Regions from separate parts of the Exiguobacterium sp. R-17 genome, predicted to be linked through region 4. Evidence: riboswitches for the same ligand, from Rfam matches in the RefSeq annotation. Region 4 holds a riboswitch; each other region holds the start of a gene.
The links. A riboswitch is a leader RNA that binds a small molecule or an ion and turns the genes downstream of it on or off. The one in region 4 is predicted to bind S-adenosylmethionine.
Positions count from the first base shown of each region.

Region 1: linked by a shared signal. The riboswitch ahead of ACN9MT_RS12285 (methionine ABC transporter ATP-binding protein) and the one ahead of ACN9MT_RS15410 (amino acid permease) in region 4 are both predicted to bind S-adenosylmethionine.
Region 2: linked by a shared signal. The riboswitch ahead of ACN9MT_RS14635 (Na+/H+ antiporter NhaC family protein) and the one ahead of ACN9MT_RS15410 (amino acid permease) in region 4 are both predicted to bind S-adenosylmethionine.
Region 3: linked by a shared signal. The riboswitch ahead of msrA (peptide-methionine (S)-S-oxide reductase MsrA) and the one ahead of ACN9MT_RS15410 (amino acid permease) in region 4 are both predicted to bind S-adenosylmethionine.

Region 1 covers NZ_CP184372.1:2,322,676-2,326,495, forward strand. The annotation lists gene ACN9MT_RS12275 (MetQ/NlpA family ABC transporter substrate-binding protein) at 1-133, opposite strand, end outside; gene ACN9MT_RS12280 (methionine ABC transporter permease) at 166-831, opposite strand; gene ACN9MT_RS12285 (methionine ABC transporter ATP-binding protein) at 828-1,850, opposite strand; SAM riboswitch class I at 1,929-2,033, opposite strand; gene ACN9MT_RS12290 (bifunctional cystathionine gamma-lyase/homocysteine desulfhydrase) at 2,091-3,257, opposite strand; gene ACN9MT_RS12295 (PLP-dependent cysteine synthase family protein) at 3,250-3,820, opposite strand, start outside.
Region 2 covers NZ_CP184372.1:2,782,280-2,786,099, forward strand. The annotation lists gene ACN9MT_RS14625 (alpha/beta hydrolase) at 1-149, opposite strand, end outside; gene ACN9MT_RS14630 (metal ABC transporter solute-binding protein, Zn/Mn family) at 319-1,332, shown strand; SAM riboswitch class I at 1,402-1,506, shown strand; gene ACN9MT_RS14635 (Na+/H+ antiporter NhaC family protein) at 1,588-2,898, shown strand; gene ACN9MT_RS14640 (hypothetical protein) at 2,938-3,141, opposite strand; gene ACN9MT_RS14645 (aldo/keto reductase) at 3,301-3,820, shown strand, end outside.
Region 3 covers NZ_CP184372.1:397,036-400,855, reverse strand. The annotation lists gene ACN9MT_RS02195 (SH3 domain-containing protein) at 1-358, shown strand, start outside; gene ACN9MT_RS02190 (putative quinol monooxygenase) at 414-707, opposite strand; gene ACN9MT_RS02185 (M20 metallopeptidase family protein) at 785-1,963, shown strand; SAM riboswitch class I at 2,026-2,129, shown strand; gene msrA (peptide-methionine (S)-S-oxide reductase MsrA) at 2,224-2,754, shown strand; gene ACN9MT_RS02175 (ArsR family transcriptional regulator) at 2,982-3,581, shown strand; gene ACN9MT_RS02170 (MFS transporter) at 3,596-3,820, shown strand, end outside.
Region 4 covers NZ_CP184372.1:2,938,330-2,942,149, reverse strand. The annotation lists gene ACN9MT_RS15415 (polysaccharide pyruvyl transferase family protein) at 1-1,133, shown strand, start outside; SAM riboswitch class I at 1,242-1,343, shown strand; gene ACN9MT_RS15410 (amino acid permease) at 1,421-2,824, shown strand; gene mmuM (homocysteine S-methyltransferase) at 2,799-3,731, shown strand; gene ACN9MT_RS15400 (MarR family winged helix-turn-helix transcriptional regulator) at 3,802-3,820, opposite strand, start outside.

The DNA.
Region 1 (3,820 bases), 620 kb from region 4:
GTACGTTTGAAGCACCGATGACGAGTGTTTTGTCGTCGCTACCTGATCCTGATGATTTTTCGCCACATGCAGCAAGGCTGATTGCTAAGACGGATACAGCGGCAGTACCTACGAATTTTTTCCAAACTTTCATGAATGATTCCTCCAATATGAATAAAATTTGAATTAACGTTTATCGATCGCACGGATCAGCAAATCACCAATGATTTGGATGACGAAGACGATCGCTAAGATTAAGAGTGTCGCAATGACGATGACATCGTTTTGAGAACGCTGGAATCCTTCGATGAAAGCCATGTCCCCAAGTCCACCTCCGCCGACTACTCCGGCCATTGCCGTATAACCGACAAGTGAGACGAGTGTGACCGTGATACCAGAAACGATGGCAGGCAACGCTTCCGGGATTAAGACCTTATAGATGATTTGGAACTTCGTCGCGCCCATCGATTCCGCTGCCTCGATGACACCTTTATCGACTTCGCGTAACGCGAGTTCAACCATCCGACCGTAAAATGGTGCAGCACCGAAAATCAGTGCCGGTAATGCTGCCGTTGGTCCGAGGAACGAACCGACGATCGCTGTCGTAAATGGAATCAATAAGATCAGTAAGATGATGAACGGAATCGAACGGAAGACGTTGACGACCAAGCTCAGCACTGAATAAAACGCCCGATTCTTGAACAATAATTCTTCGTTTGTCGCATACAATAGTAAACCAATGATCAAACCGAGGACGAATGTCGAAACCCCAGCGATTGCCGTCATATAAACGGTACTGCCTGTCGCTTCCCACACCATGTCCCAGTCTAGGTTGTCAAAGAATGAAATCATCGGTGATCCACCTCCACTTCAACATCACTGGCTTGAAGCTTCGTGATGACCGTTTGTGTTGCTTCTGTTTCCCCGATTAACTGAATGAACAGCGTACCGAGCGCCCCTTCCTGTGATTGACCGACGTTTCCGCCGATGATATTGAACAGGACGGGTGAATCCTTCATGACTTCCGCGAGGATCGGACTTTCCGCCGTCGATCCGACGAATGTCAACTGAACGATTTTTCCGGTTGGGTAGCGTTCGCGGAGTTTCGCGAACGTCAACTCGTTTTCCGATGGCGACGTCAATTGTTTGACGAATTCCTTCGTCATCGCTTGCTTCGGATGACGGAAGACTTCTGCGACCGGTCCTTGTTCGACGATTTTACCGGCCTCCATGACGGCGACCCGGTGACAGATTTTTTGAATGACGTGCATCTCGTGTGTGATCAAGACAATCGTCAGTTTCAATTTTTCATTGATGTCGACGAGTAACTCAAGGATAGAGTCCGTTGTCTTCGGGTCGAGTGCACTTGTCGCCTCGTCACATAAGAGAACGTCCGGGTTCGATGCCAGTGCCCGAGCGATACCGACACGTTGCTTTTGACCACCGGATAATTGCGACGGATAAGCTTTTTCGCGTCCATCCAAACCAACGAGTTGGATCAGTTCCGCGACCCGTTCCTTGCGGCGAGCCTTCGGGAAGCCACCGAGTTCGAGTGGGAACATAATGTTTTCTTCAACAGTCCGTGACCAGAGTAGGTTGAAGTGCTGGAAGACCATCGAGACATTCTTGCGGACGCCTCGTAATTCTTTTGGTTTCAGTGATGTCATTTCGACACCATCGATTTGAATCGAACCACTCGTTGGTGCTTCGAGCATATTCAACAATCGGATCAAGGTCGATTTCCCTGCTCCGGAATAACCGATTATTCCAAAAATTTCACCGCGTTCGATTGTCAGATCGACATTCGCGACGGCTTCGACCGCTCCGCGCTTTGAGCGATAAATCTTTCCTACGTCTTGTAAACGAATCACAACTGTCCCTCCTAAAATAAAAAAAGTGCGCGCGTTTTAGAGCAAACGCGCGCACTTTTCAGTACACAAAACCATTTGCTCTCATCTCCCAGACTTTTGTCTGCTGGAATTAGCACCACTTCGGATCAGATCCGCGGTTGCCGGGTTTCATCGGGCCAGTCCCTCCACCACTCTCGATAAGAGTTTCGGTATTAAGTTTGTAGAATATATTCTGAATATTAGCAGGGGTTATTTTTGTTGTCAAACAGTTTTTTCAGAAACTTTTTCGAGGAACGTGAAAGCACGTGTTAAGTCTTCTTTCAAATCTTCCGCGTCTTCAAGTCCAACTGAAATCCGGACGAGACCGTCCGTGATGCCGAGTTCTGCCCGACGTTCTGCTGGGATTGACGCGTGCGTCATCCGTGCCGGCACCGAAATCAGACTCTCGACGGCACCAAGACTCTCAGCGAGTGTGAAGAAGTGTGTCGCCTCGACGAGTTTTTCTGCGTTCGCTGCTGAACCGACATCAAAGCTGATCATCCCACCAAATCCAGTCGCTTGTTTCGCTTGGATGTCGTGACCAGGATGTGATGCCAGTCCTGGGTAGAAGATGTTCGAGACGATGTCTTGCGCTTGTAGGAACGCAACGAGATCATGTGCTGTCTCTTCGATCGCATCCATCCGGATACCGAGCGTACGTAGACCACGGACGAGCAAGAAGCTGTCTTGCGGTCCAAGCACGCCGCCTGTCGAGTTTTGGATGAAGTGCATCTCTTCGCCAAGCGCATCATCTTTGACGACGACAAGTCCAGCGACGACGTCTGAATGTCCGCCGATGTATTTCGTCGCACTGTGCAAGACGATGTCAGCACCAAGTGCGAGTGGTTGTTGATGGTATGGTGTCGCGAACGTGTTATCAACGACGAGTTTAAGATCGTGACGTTTTGCAATCGTTGCGATTGCTGCGATGTCCGTTACTTTCAACAACGGATTCGTCGGCGTTTCGACGTAGACGATCTTCGTATTGTCTTGGATCGCTGCTTCCGTTGCCGCAAGATCCGTCGTATCGACGAACGTTACTTGGATGTTGAACTTCGGTAAGACGCGTTGCATCAAACGGAACGTACCACCGTAGACGTCGTCCGTCATGACGATGTGGTCGCCAGACTCAAGCAAGTGGAAGACAGCATGAATCGCTGCCATCCCAGAACCGAACGCAAAACCACGTGCGCCGCCTTCAAGATCCGCAATCAATCGTTCGATGCTCGTCCGTGTCGGGTTCGCTGTCCGTGAGTATTCGTATCCGTCCTTAAGTTGACCGATTTTATCTTGCTTGTATGTGCTTGTTTGATAGATTGGAGGTGTGACGGCTCCTGTTGCCCGATCGACACCTGTTCCTCCATGAATCAATGCTGTCTTCTTACGCATGAGTTTCGTCCACCTTTTCAAAGATTTGTTGGCTTAAATAACGTTCGGCACTGTCTGCGAAGACGGTGACGATCGTACTGCCGGGGTGACGCTTTGCGATATCAAGCGCAGCAACGAGCGCTGCCCCTGCTGAGCTACCGACGAGTAATCCTTCGCGAGCAGCGAGTGTATGAACCGCGTCAAATGCATCACGGTCAGAAATCGTATGAATCTCGTCGACGAGTTCACGCGGAACGAGGCTTGGCCATTTCGCTGTACCGATACCTTCTGTCTTATGCGGACCGGCTGGACCACCGTTCAAGACGGAGCCTTCCGGTTCGACGATTGCTGCTTTTGTACCGAGACGTTGTTTTAAGAAGTCCGCTGTTCCGGCGAACGTACCACCTGAACCACAACCGGCAACGAACCAGTCGATATGCGGTAAGTCCGCAATCAGCTCAGGACCGAGTGTCCGCTGATACGTGACTGGGTTCTCTTCGTTTTCGAATTGTAACGGAACGTAACTATTCGGAATTTCCTGACCGAGTTCTTTTGCCCGGTCGATGGCCCCTTGCATATCGAGT
Region 2 (3,820 bases), 160 kb from region 4:
GTCCGCGGTGCGAGTTGTTTTTCTGTGATTGGCAAGGCGGGTTCAGTCCACCGAAGTAATGCACCGTAATTGTTCCAGATACTTGCTCCCGCAGCTGCTGTCGTTAGTAGTGCAGCTCCCCCCATTAGCCATGCAGTTTCACGTTTCACTTGATCACCTCCAAAAGACGTATCAATTCCTTCATTTTATTATCCTTTTACCCCGTTTTAAAAGAAGTCGAACGTCTCGGTATTCGTACTTGACGCTTCTCAAACGTTCCGCTATAGTGAAAAAGTCCAAATCGGAATAATTACGTTTTAATAACGGAGGTAACATACAATGAAAAAAATCATTCCTGCTTTAACGGTCGCATTCGCGAGCGCAAGTATCCTCGCAGCTTGTGGATCAAACACCGATTCATCGACTTCAGATGATAAAAAGACGGAAATCTATACATCGACGTTCGCAACAGCTGCCATTGCCCGTGAAATCGGTGGTAATCAAGTCAACGTCAAGATGATCGTCCCACCTGGAGCAGATCCGCACTCCTATGAACCGACGTCAAAGCAACTCACTGAGATTGCCAAAGGTGACCTTTTCCTTTTGACGGGTACGACACTTGAACCCTATTCAAAAAAAATCCAAGAGAGTCTAAAAGGCACGGACGTCCGGTTCGTCGAGACGAGTAAGGATGTCACTTTGCTGGAATCGGATGCTACGCTTCACGCACATGAAGAAGAGGGACATACAGAAGAAGAGCATGCGCACGAAGAAGCAGGGCACGATGATCACGCAACTGATGAACATGCGCACGAAGAGGAAGAACACGATCATGGAAAATACGATCCACACGTCTGGCTTGATCCTGTCAACGCCAAAGCAATGGCACGTTCTATCACAGTCGCCTTATCAAAAGAAGTACCAAAAGACAAAGCAACATTCGAAAAAAACTTGAAAGCATTCGATCAGCAAGCTGACGCACTCGATAAAGAGTTCAAGCAAGCCGTTGCTGACGGATCGAAAAAAGAACTTCTCGTCACACATGCAGCTTACGGTTACCTCGCCGAACGATACGGGTTCACGCAGCTTCCAATCGCCGGAATTTCCCCTTCCGATGAACCCTCACAAAAGCAACTGGCTGCTTTAGTGAAAGAAGCGCGGATGCATGATTTGAAATACGTCGCGTTCGAAGAGACGGTTTCACCAAAGGTTGCGCGTGTCATCCAAAAAGAAATCGGAGCTGAATCCGTGACGATCCATAACCTCGAGTCGGTGACGAAATCGCAGCAAAACAGCTCGTATTTTAAGTTGATGGAAGAAAACGTCCAGACGTTAGAACAGGCACTTCAGTAAAGTACAGTTGACACGCGTTACTCAATGCGGTACGGTAAGAAACGTGTTTTACAACAATTGAATGACTTCTTTTTATCGCGAGAAACGGAGGGACTGGCCCAATGATGTTTCGGCAGCGGACGATTTGATTCGTACTGTGCCAAATCCAGCAAGCGAAAGCTTGAGAGATAAGAAGAGCGTCTTTATTTCATAAAGACCTCCTTCTTTCTTGCGAAGGGGTCTTTTTTTGTATCTTTGAGAAACGAGGTATCAACAATGAAAGAAACGATTACGCCTAACAAATGGGCACTTCTTCCCCTCGTCGTGTTCCTGGTCCTCTTCATCGGAGCCGGTATTTTCTATGACGATTTTTACAAATTTCCGATTCTGATCGCTGCTTTGATCGCGCTGATCTTTGCAGCAATCACGACGAAAGGATCGATTAATCAAACGGTTGAACGAATCGCAACCGGTGCCGGAAATCCCGATATCATGATTATGGTCTTCATCTTCTTATTAGCCGGTACGTTCTCTGGAACGGCAGAAGCAATCGGCGCAATCGAAGCAACTGTCAATGCTGCCTTAACGTTCCTACCTCCGTCACTCCTGATGAGCGGTCTGTTCGTCATCGCTGCCTTCATCTCGATGGCAATGGGTACCTCGACAGGAACGATTGCTGCACTTGCTCCAATCGCCTTCGGTATTCATGAAGCAACAGGTATCAACGTTGCGATCGCAGCAGCGTCAGTCGTTGGGGGTTCGATGTTCGGTGATAACTTGTCGTTCATCTCGGATACGACAATCGCTGCCGTTCGGACACAAAAAACGAACATGCGTGATAAGTTCCGGACGAACTTCATGATCGTTCTCCCGGCTGCCGTCTTAACGGTCATCTTACTCGCGTTCGTTTCTGGTTCTGGCGATGCGGCAGCAGCTAAAGCATTCGAGTTCTACAAATTAATTCCGTATCTCGCCGTCATCGTCCTTGCACTATTTGGTGTCAATGTCATTCTTGTTCTCGTCGGTGGCACATTGCTCACTGGCATCATCGGTATGATCGACGGTAGCTTTGGCTTAAGTGGGTTCGTCCTTTCGATGTCAAAAGGAATGATGGGCATGGCAGAGATTTCAATCTTGACACTCCTCATGGGTGGTCTCGTCAGTTTGATTACGTTCAATGGCGGAATCGCCTACTTGAAAGAGACGTTGACGCGCAAGATTTCACAGCGTCGCGGTGCTGAATTCAGTATGGCAGCACTCGTCAGTGCGACGAACCTCGCAACGGCGAACAATACGATCTCGATTCTCGTTGCTGGACCACTCGCGGCTGAAATCGCTGATACGTATGAAATCGACCGCAAGAAATCAGCGAGTATTCTTGATATCTTCTCTTGTGGTATTCAAGGCATCATTCCGTATGGGGCACAACTGCTGATCGCAGCAGAGTTGACGAAGACAGCTTCACCAGAACTGATTCCGTATCTGTTCTATCCGTTCCTGCTCTTCGTCTGTGGATCGATTGCCATCATCTTTGGTTTCCCACGTCCGAAAAAATCAGTTGCTCAACAGGAAAAAATCTCTTCTTAACCAACGACAGGTCCGATCATGGTGATCGGACCTGTTTCATTATTTTTTCTGCTTCGCTTGTCGTTCTAAAATCAAATACGCGATTGCTGGAAGTGGAAACTGAAGGAGTCCCGCGCCTCCCCATACCCACGGGTTACGTCCTGATTTTCGTGCACTGAAAAATAGGCTAACTGCTTGCGTGACCAACAAGGCACTAATACTAAGCCAAGCTCCCTTTGATAGCTTTTTATTCTTTTGAGCCATCCTTTCTCCCCCTCTTTCTGACATACGGTCAGATGTGATGAATTCTCTTTTATTTTAACCCATTCTATTCCTCCATGAGCATGGAAACGGACGGTTTCGTTCGTTCGTGCTAAACTAAACGAGCAAATCTAAACTACGTTTTATGAGGAGGAGTAACACATGCAATACGCAAAACTTTCAAACGGTATTACGATTCCCCAAATCGGATTCGGTGTCTGGCAAGTAGACGAAGAAACAGAAGCACCCGCTGCTGTTGCTGAAGCACTACGTGTCGGCTATCGTCATATCGATACAGCTGCTGTCTATAAAAACGAGCGCGGTGTCGCAAAAGGTATCAAAGAAAGCGGCGTGAAACGTGAGGATCTCTTCTTAACGTCGAAAGTCTGGAACGATGATATTCGTGCCGGTCGGACGAAGGAAGCATTCGCAGAATCGCTCGAACGTCTCGAAACAGACTACCTTGACCTCTACCTGATCCACTGGCCAGTCGAAGGCTATATCGAAGCGTGGAAAGCAATGGTTGAACTTTATGAAGCAGGCAAGATCAAAGCGATCGGTGTCTCGAACTTCAAGGAACATCACCTCGATACATTGGCAGAAGAGGGCTTGATGGCACCAATGATCAACCAAGTCGAATTGCATCCACAATTGCCGCAACACGAACTGCACGAATACTTGC
Region 3 (3,820 bases), 460 kb from region 4:
AGCCGTCCAGCATATCGGAACACCCTACACATGGGGTTCGCAAGATGCCGTAAACGGTGGCTTCGACTGTTCCGGACTGATTCACTATGCGACGAACCAAGCTGGAAAATACGGTGGTCGGACGAACGTTCGTGGCTACTGGTATGGTGCGTTCTTCACGAATCGCCGGACGAGCATCTCAAGTGGTAAACGCTCAGATATCGTCTTCTTCCAGAACACCTATACAGACGGTCCATCGCATATTGGAATCATGCTTGATAACGAACACTTCATCCATGCGGGTGGTTCACAGCTGCAAATCAATTCAATCTATGAACCGCGTTGGCAGGAGCATTTCCTCGGCTTTAAATCGATGTAATAAAAAAGACGAATCCGTCGGTTTCGACGGGTTCGTCTCTTCTTATCGCAACACGTCAGAATGTCATCTCGACGTATTTCGCCACTTGTCGGTCCATCAAGTATAATTCGATCTGTTCACGGTAGGCTTTATAGTGGTCGGATGCGATATGCGCTTCAAGCGCTTCTTCGTCCCGATACACTTCATACAACATGAATTGATGCTCATCCTCGATCGATTGGTGCAAGGAATAACGTAAGCATCCTTCTTCTTTTTGTGAAGCATGATAAACCGTTTGTAAAATCGGGAAGACTTGATCCGCAAGTCCAGCTTTGATTGTAAGTACAGCATTGACGACGATTTCTCCCATGTTACATTATCCCCTTTCGTGATTACCTGTATCTGTACCCATTTTCGCGAAAAGACACACGTTAAAGGAGCTTGAACATGCAAACTCAACTTTTTGAAGCACTCGAACAATTCGAACCGACGATGATCGCGTTACGTCGCGATTTTCATCGACACCCGGAACTCTCTTTCCAGGAAGTCCGCACACCAGAACGGATTGCCGCCTTTTACGCAGAACAGGGCATTCCTCATCAAACAGCCGTCGGAGGTCGTGGTGTCGTCGCGACGATCGAAGGCAAACAGCCTGGTCCGACGATTGCTGTCCGTGCCGATTTTGATGCTTTACCGCTTCAGGAAGAGACGACGCTTGCCTTCCGGTCGATTCATCCCGGGGTCATGCATGCTTGTGGACACGATGGTCATACGGCGATCGTGATGGCCCTTGCTGCTACGCTCTATCCGTTACGCGATCAATTGCAAGGAACGATTCGGATCATCCACCAGCATGGAGAAGAGGTCTTCCCCGGTGGAGCAATCCAAATGATCGAAGCCGGCGTCCTCGAAGGGGTCGATGCAATTTTCGCGACACATCTCGAAAATGATTTACCGGTTGGCACGATCGGATTCCGGGAAGGACATACATTGTGTGCGATCGACGAATTCGAAATCATCGTCCATGGTCAAGGTGGGCATGCCCAGGCACCGCATAAAACAAAAGATGCTCTCGTCGCTGGAGCGCAACTCGTCTGCAACTTACAACATCTCGTTAGTCGACGGGTCGATCCGTTTGAGCCGGCTGTTCTCGCAATCGGTTCTTTCCATGCAGGAACAGCACCAAATATCGTTACGGGTGAGGCACGCATTGTCGGGGAAATCCGAACGTTCAATGAGACACTTCGGCATCAGCTCCGGCAAGAAGTCGATCTTGTCGCTAAGACGACGTGTGCCGGCATCGGTGCTTCGTATTCGATTGACTTCACGACTGGTTACCCGGCGCTCTGGAATCACCCGGATGAGACAAAACTCGTTCAGGAAGCTGCTGCTTTCTTACCGGAAGCATCCGTCCGGGCACTCACACCAATGATGGCGGCGGACGACTTCGCACATTACTTAACACACGTCCCGGGTAGTTATTTCTTTACCGGCTCTGGCTATACGGACGGTCGCGTCAACTATCCGCAGCACCATCCACAGTACGAGATCAATGAACAAGCGTTGTTGATCGGTGCGAAGACACTTGGGGCAACCGTTTTACGTGCCTTAAATTCTAAGGATTGACTTTATTTCTTTGTGAATGGTATCATCACAACAATGATAACGAATGACATCAACTTCATATACCCTTATCAAGAGTGGACCGAGAGATCTGGATCGATGACGTCCCAGCAACCTGCGCATAGCAAGGTGCTACGACCAGCAAAGCGAAAGCTTTGGTTGATAAAAAGCGGCGACTCCTTTTGCAACCAAGCGAAGGAGTCGTTTTCGTTTTCTCGCTGTCAGACATACAATGGGGATTTCCCACGGAGAGGAAGAGACAGATGGAAAAAGCAACATTTGCAGGTGGATGTTTTTGGTGCATGGTGACACCATTTGAAGAATTACCAGGAATCGAGGGAATCGTATCAGGTTACATGGGCGGACACGTCGATAACCCGACATACGAGCAAGTCAAAACAGGAACGACGGGACACCTCGAGGTCGTCCAAATCACGTTTGATCCGAGCCTGTTCCCGTACGAGCGTTTACTTGAACTCTACTGGCCCCAAACGGATCCGACGGATGCAGAAGGTCAATTCCAAGATCGCGGTACGCAGTACGCGCCAGCAATCTTCTATCATACGGATGCGCAGCATGAAGCTGCGATTACTTCTCGTGACGCTCTTGCTGCAAGCAACCGTTTCAAACAGCCAATCGTGACGCGGATTGATGCCGCTTCTGAATTTTATCCAGCGGAAGAGTACCATCAAGACTTCCATAAGAAAAATCCAGAACACTATAAAAAAGATCGTGCTGCTTCTGGTCGCGATGCTTTCATCGAGCAGGAATGGAAAGATACGACGACGGTCTAATCACCTCGAACCATATACAGTAGCTGAAACTGATTTCAAACATCTCGTTCTTCCCCTACTTTCAGTAAAAAGTGGAGGATGATCGAGATGTCATGGAATCAGTTTTTTTATGTAAACAAATGATGTCTTCTTTACCAACACCCTTACATAAATTTGTAATCGTTTACAAACGAAGTCTTTTGTTTTACGGTTAATAAAAATTAACCGGTTAAAAAGGAGATGATTGTATGGAACAAAAAGCGATTCACATATTAGAGAGCTATGAACAGTTAAAAGTGATCAGTGATCCGTTACGAACAAAAATCCTCATGTTTCTCGTCGAAAAACCACACACGGTACATCAGTTAGCTCACTTGCTGACGTTATCCCGCGCGAAGGTCCTCTATCACGTACGGGAACTTGAAAAGCATGACTTGATTCACCTCGTCCGGACGGAAGAACAGGGCGGCAATCTATTGAAATACTATCAAGCGATTGCCCGAGGATACATTCCTGCCGATCATCTACTGAACTTCGTCGAGACAAATGAAGCGACCCGGCAGTCGTATCTTGAGGTACTAGACCGGGCAAAGACACGCGTTCTTACGGCTCCGACAGCTACTTTTTCTCCTTCATCTTCGAACGTCGAGGACTGGATGAGCTTATCACTTCAAAAGGAACTGACGATGTCTCAAGCCGACTTTCAACGCTTTGCTACAAAATATCGTGCTCTATTGGACGAGTTCACACGGTCCCCTTCACTAGACGAAGAAGATAAAAAACACTTCTATATCATGACGACTGCCTTTGCAATTGATGAACCACTATTTGAGAATGACGACGTCTAAACCGGAGGTGCCACATGCTGCCTATTGAAATGGATACGCAACAATCGCTGTTTAAAAATCGATCTTTTTTATTTTTATGGGGGTCCGGTATGTGCTCTGCCCTCTCCCTATCAACCTATCTGTTTGTTGAACAATGGTATGTCATCCATACGCTAAACCAGGCGTCATATCTTGGATTCGTCCTCATGGCCACCTTGTTACCCCGTATTTTTCTCATGTTATTCGGTGGCGTCTTATCC
Region 4 (3,820 bases):
CATTCGTCAGCGCTGTACTTGAGCGCTCAAGCATGCTTGGTCTTCGTGGGGAAATCACGTCGAAATACTTGACGCGTCTTGGTTTTCGCGAAGGCATTGATCATCGTGTCATCGGATGTCCTTCGATGTACGCGTTTGGTCGCGACTTACATATTCGTGAAACGAACATTACGCCCGAGTCGATGATTACGGTCAACTCGTCACGTTTAGCACCACAAAATGTTCTTGATTTCATTACACGCGGAATGGAAGAGTATCCGAATCATTACTTCATTCCCCAATGGATGAAGGAACTGAAATTGACGTATACAGGAACGCATCCGATCGCAGATTTGTCCGTGACGAACTATCCGGTGAAGATGTCGGATCCTGCTTACATGAACGATCGTGTTCGTTTCTTCTTGAACGCACAAACATGGTTCGATTTCATCGGGCAGGCAGACCTCAGTTTTGGTGCGCGCTTGCATGGAAATATCACAGCAACGCTTGCGGGTACGCCGAGTATCCTCATTCCAAAGGATGCACGGATGCGCGAACTAACGGATTATCATCAGTTGACGCATATTTGGGCGAACGACATCAAAGCGGATACACAATTATCCGACGTCGTAGCCAATGCTGATTTCCAAAGTCCAGTACGTGTTCAAGCACGTAACTTCGACAACTTCGTTGACTTCTTGAACGTGAATGATCTTGAACACATTTACCAAGAGACGAATTATCCTGAGAATGTGCCGTTTGACCGTCAAATGGCGCAAGCGGAACTACTTCCACCGGTTCAACCGATTTCTGGCGTGAGTCTCGAAGAAGCAGTCGCCCGTTTCGAACGGTTCTTCCCAGAACAAGAGAAAAAAATCGCAGATACACAAATAAAGGCAAAAGAGAAATTAGCCGAAAAAGATAAAAAAATCGCAGATGCGCAAAAACAGGCAAAAGCGCAATTAGCTGAAAAAGATAAGAAAATCAAAGCATTGCAGAAACAAACAACGACGACTCAAAAAGATCAGGAAATTGCGGCGCTCAAAGCACAACTGGCTGCCCAAACGAAGAAAATGAAGCACCAGCAAGGGACATTGAACCGAAAAGCGGTTCGTGCAGCCTTAAAGACAGCGGATCTATTCGCAAAAAAATAAAGTGTTCTAACATTCCGGATCATTACGATGCGGAATGTTTTTTGGTAGGAGTATTCTGAATTGTGTTGACAATTCGGAAAAGGCTTGATAGGGTTAGGAACAATTACATACTTATCCAGAGAGGTGGAGGGACTGGCCCTATGAAACCTCAGCAACAGGTCGAAAGATACTGTGCTAATTCCTGCGGGTGCTGCACCCGATCGATAAGATTTCCGAATTGTCGACCGACGCATCCGTGAGGATGCGTTTTTTGTTTGAAATAGGTGGAACGAGGAGGAAATGGATTCATGAAAACGAGCGGAGCTTTTCGACGCAAGATGGAATCACGTCATCTGATCATGCTGTCGTTAGGAGGCGTCATTGGAACAGGATTATTTTTAAGTACAGGTTATACGTTGGAACAAGCGGGACGTGTCGGAACGATTTTGTCGTATTTGATCGGAGCCGTCGTCGTCTACTTAGTCATGTTAAGTCTCGGTGAACTCGCTGTGCACATGCCGGAAACCGGATCATTCCATAAGTACGCAACGAAGTATATCGGACCCGGTACCGGTTATACGGTGGCCTGGCTCTACTGGCTGACGTGGACGGTCGCCCTTGGTTCAGAATTCACGGCAGCAGGCATTTTAATGCAACGTTGGTTCCCGTCGATTCCAGTCTGGGTGTTCAGTGCATTATTCGCTGCGATGATCCTTGGTATCAACGTCTTGAAGGTCCGCATATTTGCTGAAGTCGAGTTTTGGTTCTCCGCCATTAAGGTCGTAACGATCATTGCTTTCATTTTACTTGGTGCGGGAGCCATCGTTGGCTTCATCCCATTACAAGATGGTAGCCCAGCACCATTCTTTTCTTCCTTAACGGAAGGAGGATTGTTTCCAAATGGGGCATTTGCGATCTTCATGACGATGCTTGCTGTGAACTTTGCTTACTCAGGAACGGAATTGATCGGCGTCGCAGCGGGTGAAGCGGTCGATCCGAAGCGGACGATTCCGCTTGCGATCCGAACAACGATTTTGCGACTCGTCCTCTTTTTCGTCGGTACGATCATCGTATTAGCCGTCTTATTGCCAACGGAAGGGAAGGGCGTGCTCGAAAGTCCGTTCGTTGCGGTGTTCGAACGAATCGGAATTCCGTATGCGGCAGACGTGATGAACTTCGTCATTCTGACAGCGATCTTGTCGGCAGCGAACTCTGGGCTTTACGCTGCCTCCCGGATGCTTTGGTCGCTTGCGAACGAACGCATGATTCCGCGCTTCTTCGCCCAGGTGACGCCAAGTGGGGTTCCACTTCGAGCTGTATTGTTCAGCATGCTTGGCGGAGGACTTGCTTTGCTGTCTAGCATCTATGCAGCAGGAAGTGTCTATATTGCGCTCGTCTCGATTTCCGGCCTTGCTGTCGTCGTCGTCTGGATGAGTATCAGCGTTGCGCAGTATCGCTTCCGGAAACAATTCCTCCGCGAAGGGCATACGGTCGACGAATTGGTCTATCGTACACCACTCTTTCCATTGGTACCGATCGCCGCTTTCGTCGTCTGTTTGATTTCCCTGATTGGTATCGGATTTGATCCGACGCAACGAGTCGCCTTGTATTGCGGTATCCCATTCATCGTGATCTGTTATGTCGTTCATGCGTTCACGAATTCTTCTCAGAAACGGAGTGTTGAAGATGTCCCGAATCAAAAATCCAGTTGACCAACGATTACAGGAAGTTCCTTTTCTTATTTTAGATGGTGCCCTTGCGACCGAACTCGAACAAAAGGGATTCGACCTGAACGATCCACTCTGGTCGGCACGCCTCTTAATTGAAGCACCGGAACAGATTGAGCGTGTCCATCACGATTACTTTGAAGTGGGCGCCGATGTTGCGATCACCTCAAGCTATCAAGCAAGTATCGAAGGATTCAAGCAACGTCACATCACGACCGAGGAAGCACAAGCGTTAATTCGACAAACGGTTACCTTAGCGCAAGATGCACGGACGCGTAGCGGAAAGAGTGCCGCATTGATCGCGGGATCAGTTGGTCCTTATGGTGCCTACTTAGCAGATGGTTCTGAGTATCGCGGTCATTATGGTGTGTCAGCAGATGTGCTAGAAGCCTTCCACAGACCGCGCATCGAAGCATTGATTGAAGCGGGGGCTGATCTGCTGGCATTCGAGACGATTCCGTCGCTTGAGGAAGCTGTCGTGTTGTTCGGGATTCTCGAAGCGTTCCCGGAAGTATCTGCTTGGCTGACGTTCTCGCTTCAAGATGCGACGCACATCAGTGAGGGAACACCGCTTGCGATATGCATCGAGACAATCGGACAGCATCCGCAACTTGCAGCAATCGGTGCAAATTGTTTTCCGGCATCCTACGCGACCGACTTCATCCGTCACGTTAAGACGTTGACGAGTGTTCCAATCATCGTCTATCCGAACTCCGGTGAAGTCTATGATCCGGTCGCAAAGACGTGGTCGGGTACGAATCAGTGCACGTCGTTCCAAGCCATCGCAAAGACATGGTATGAAGCTGGAGCACGATTGATTGGCGGTTGTTGTAGAACTTCACCGGAACATATCGCGCAAATTCGTTCGGTTTGCCAGGTTTCTCATACGTGATGAATGATGACGAAAAAACGGACACGAAATCAATCGATTTCGCGTCTGTTTTTTTAATGGTGTGATTCCATTACCGTTCGCGCAAGGCG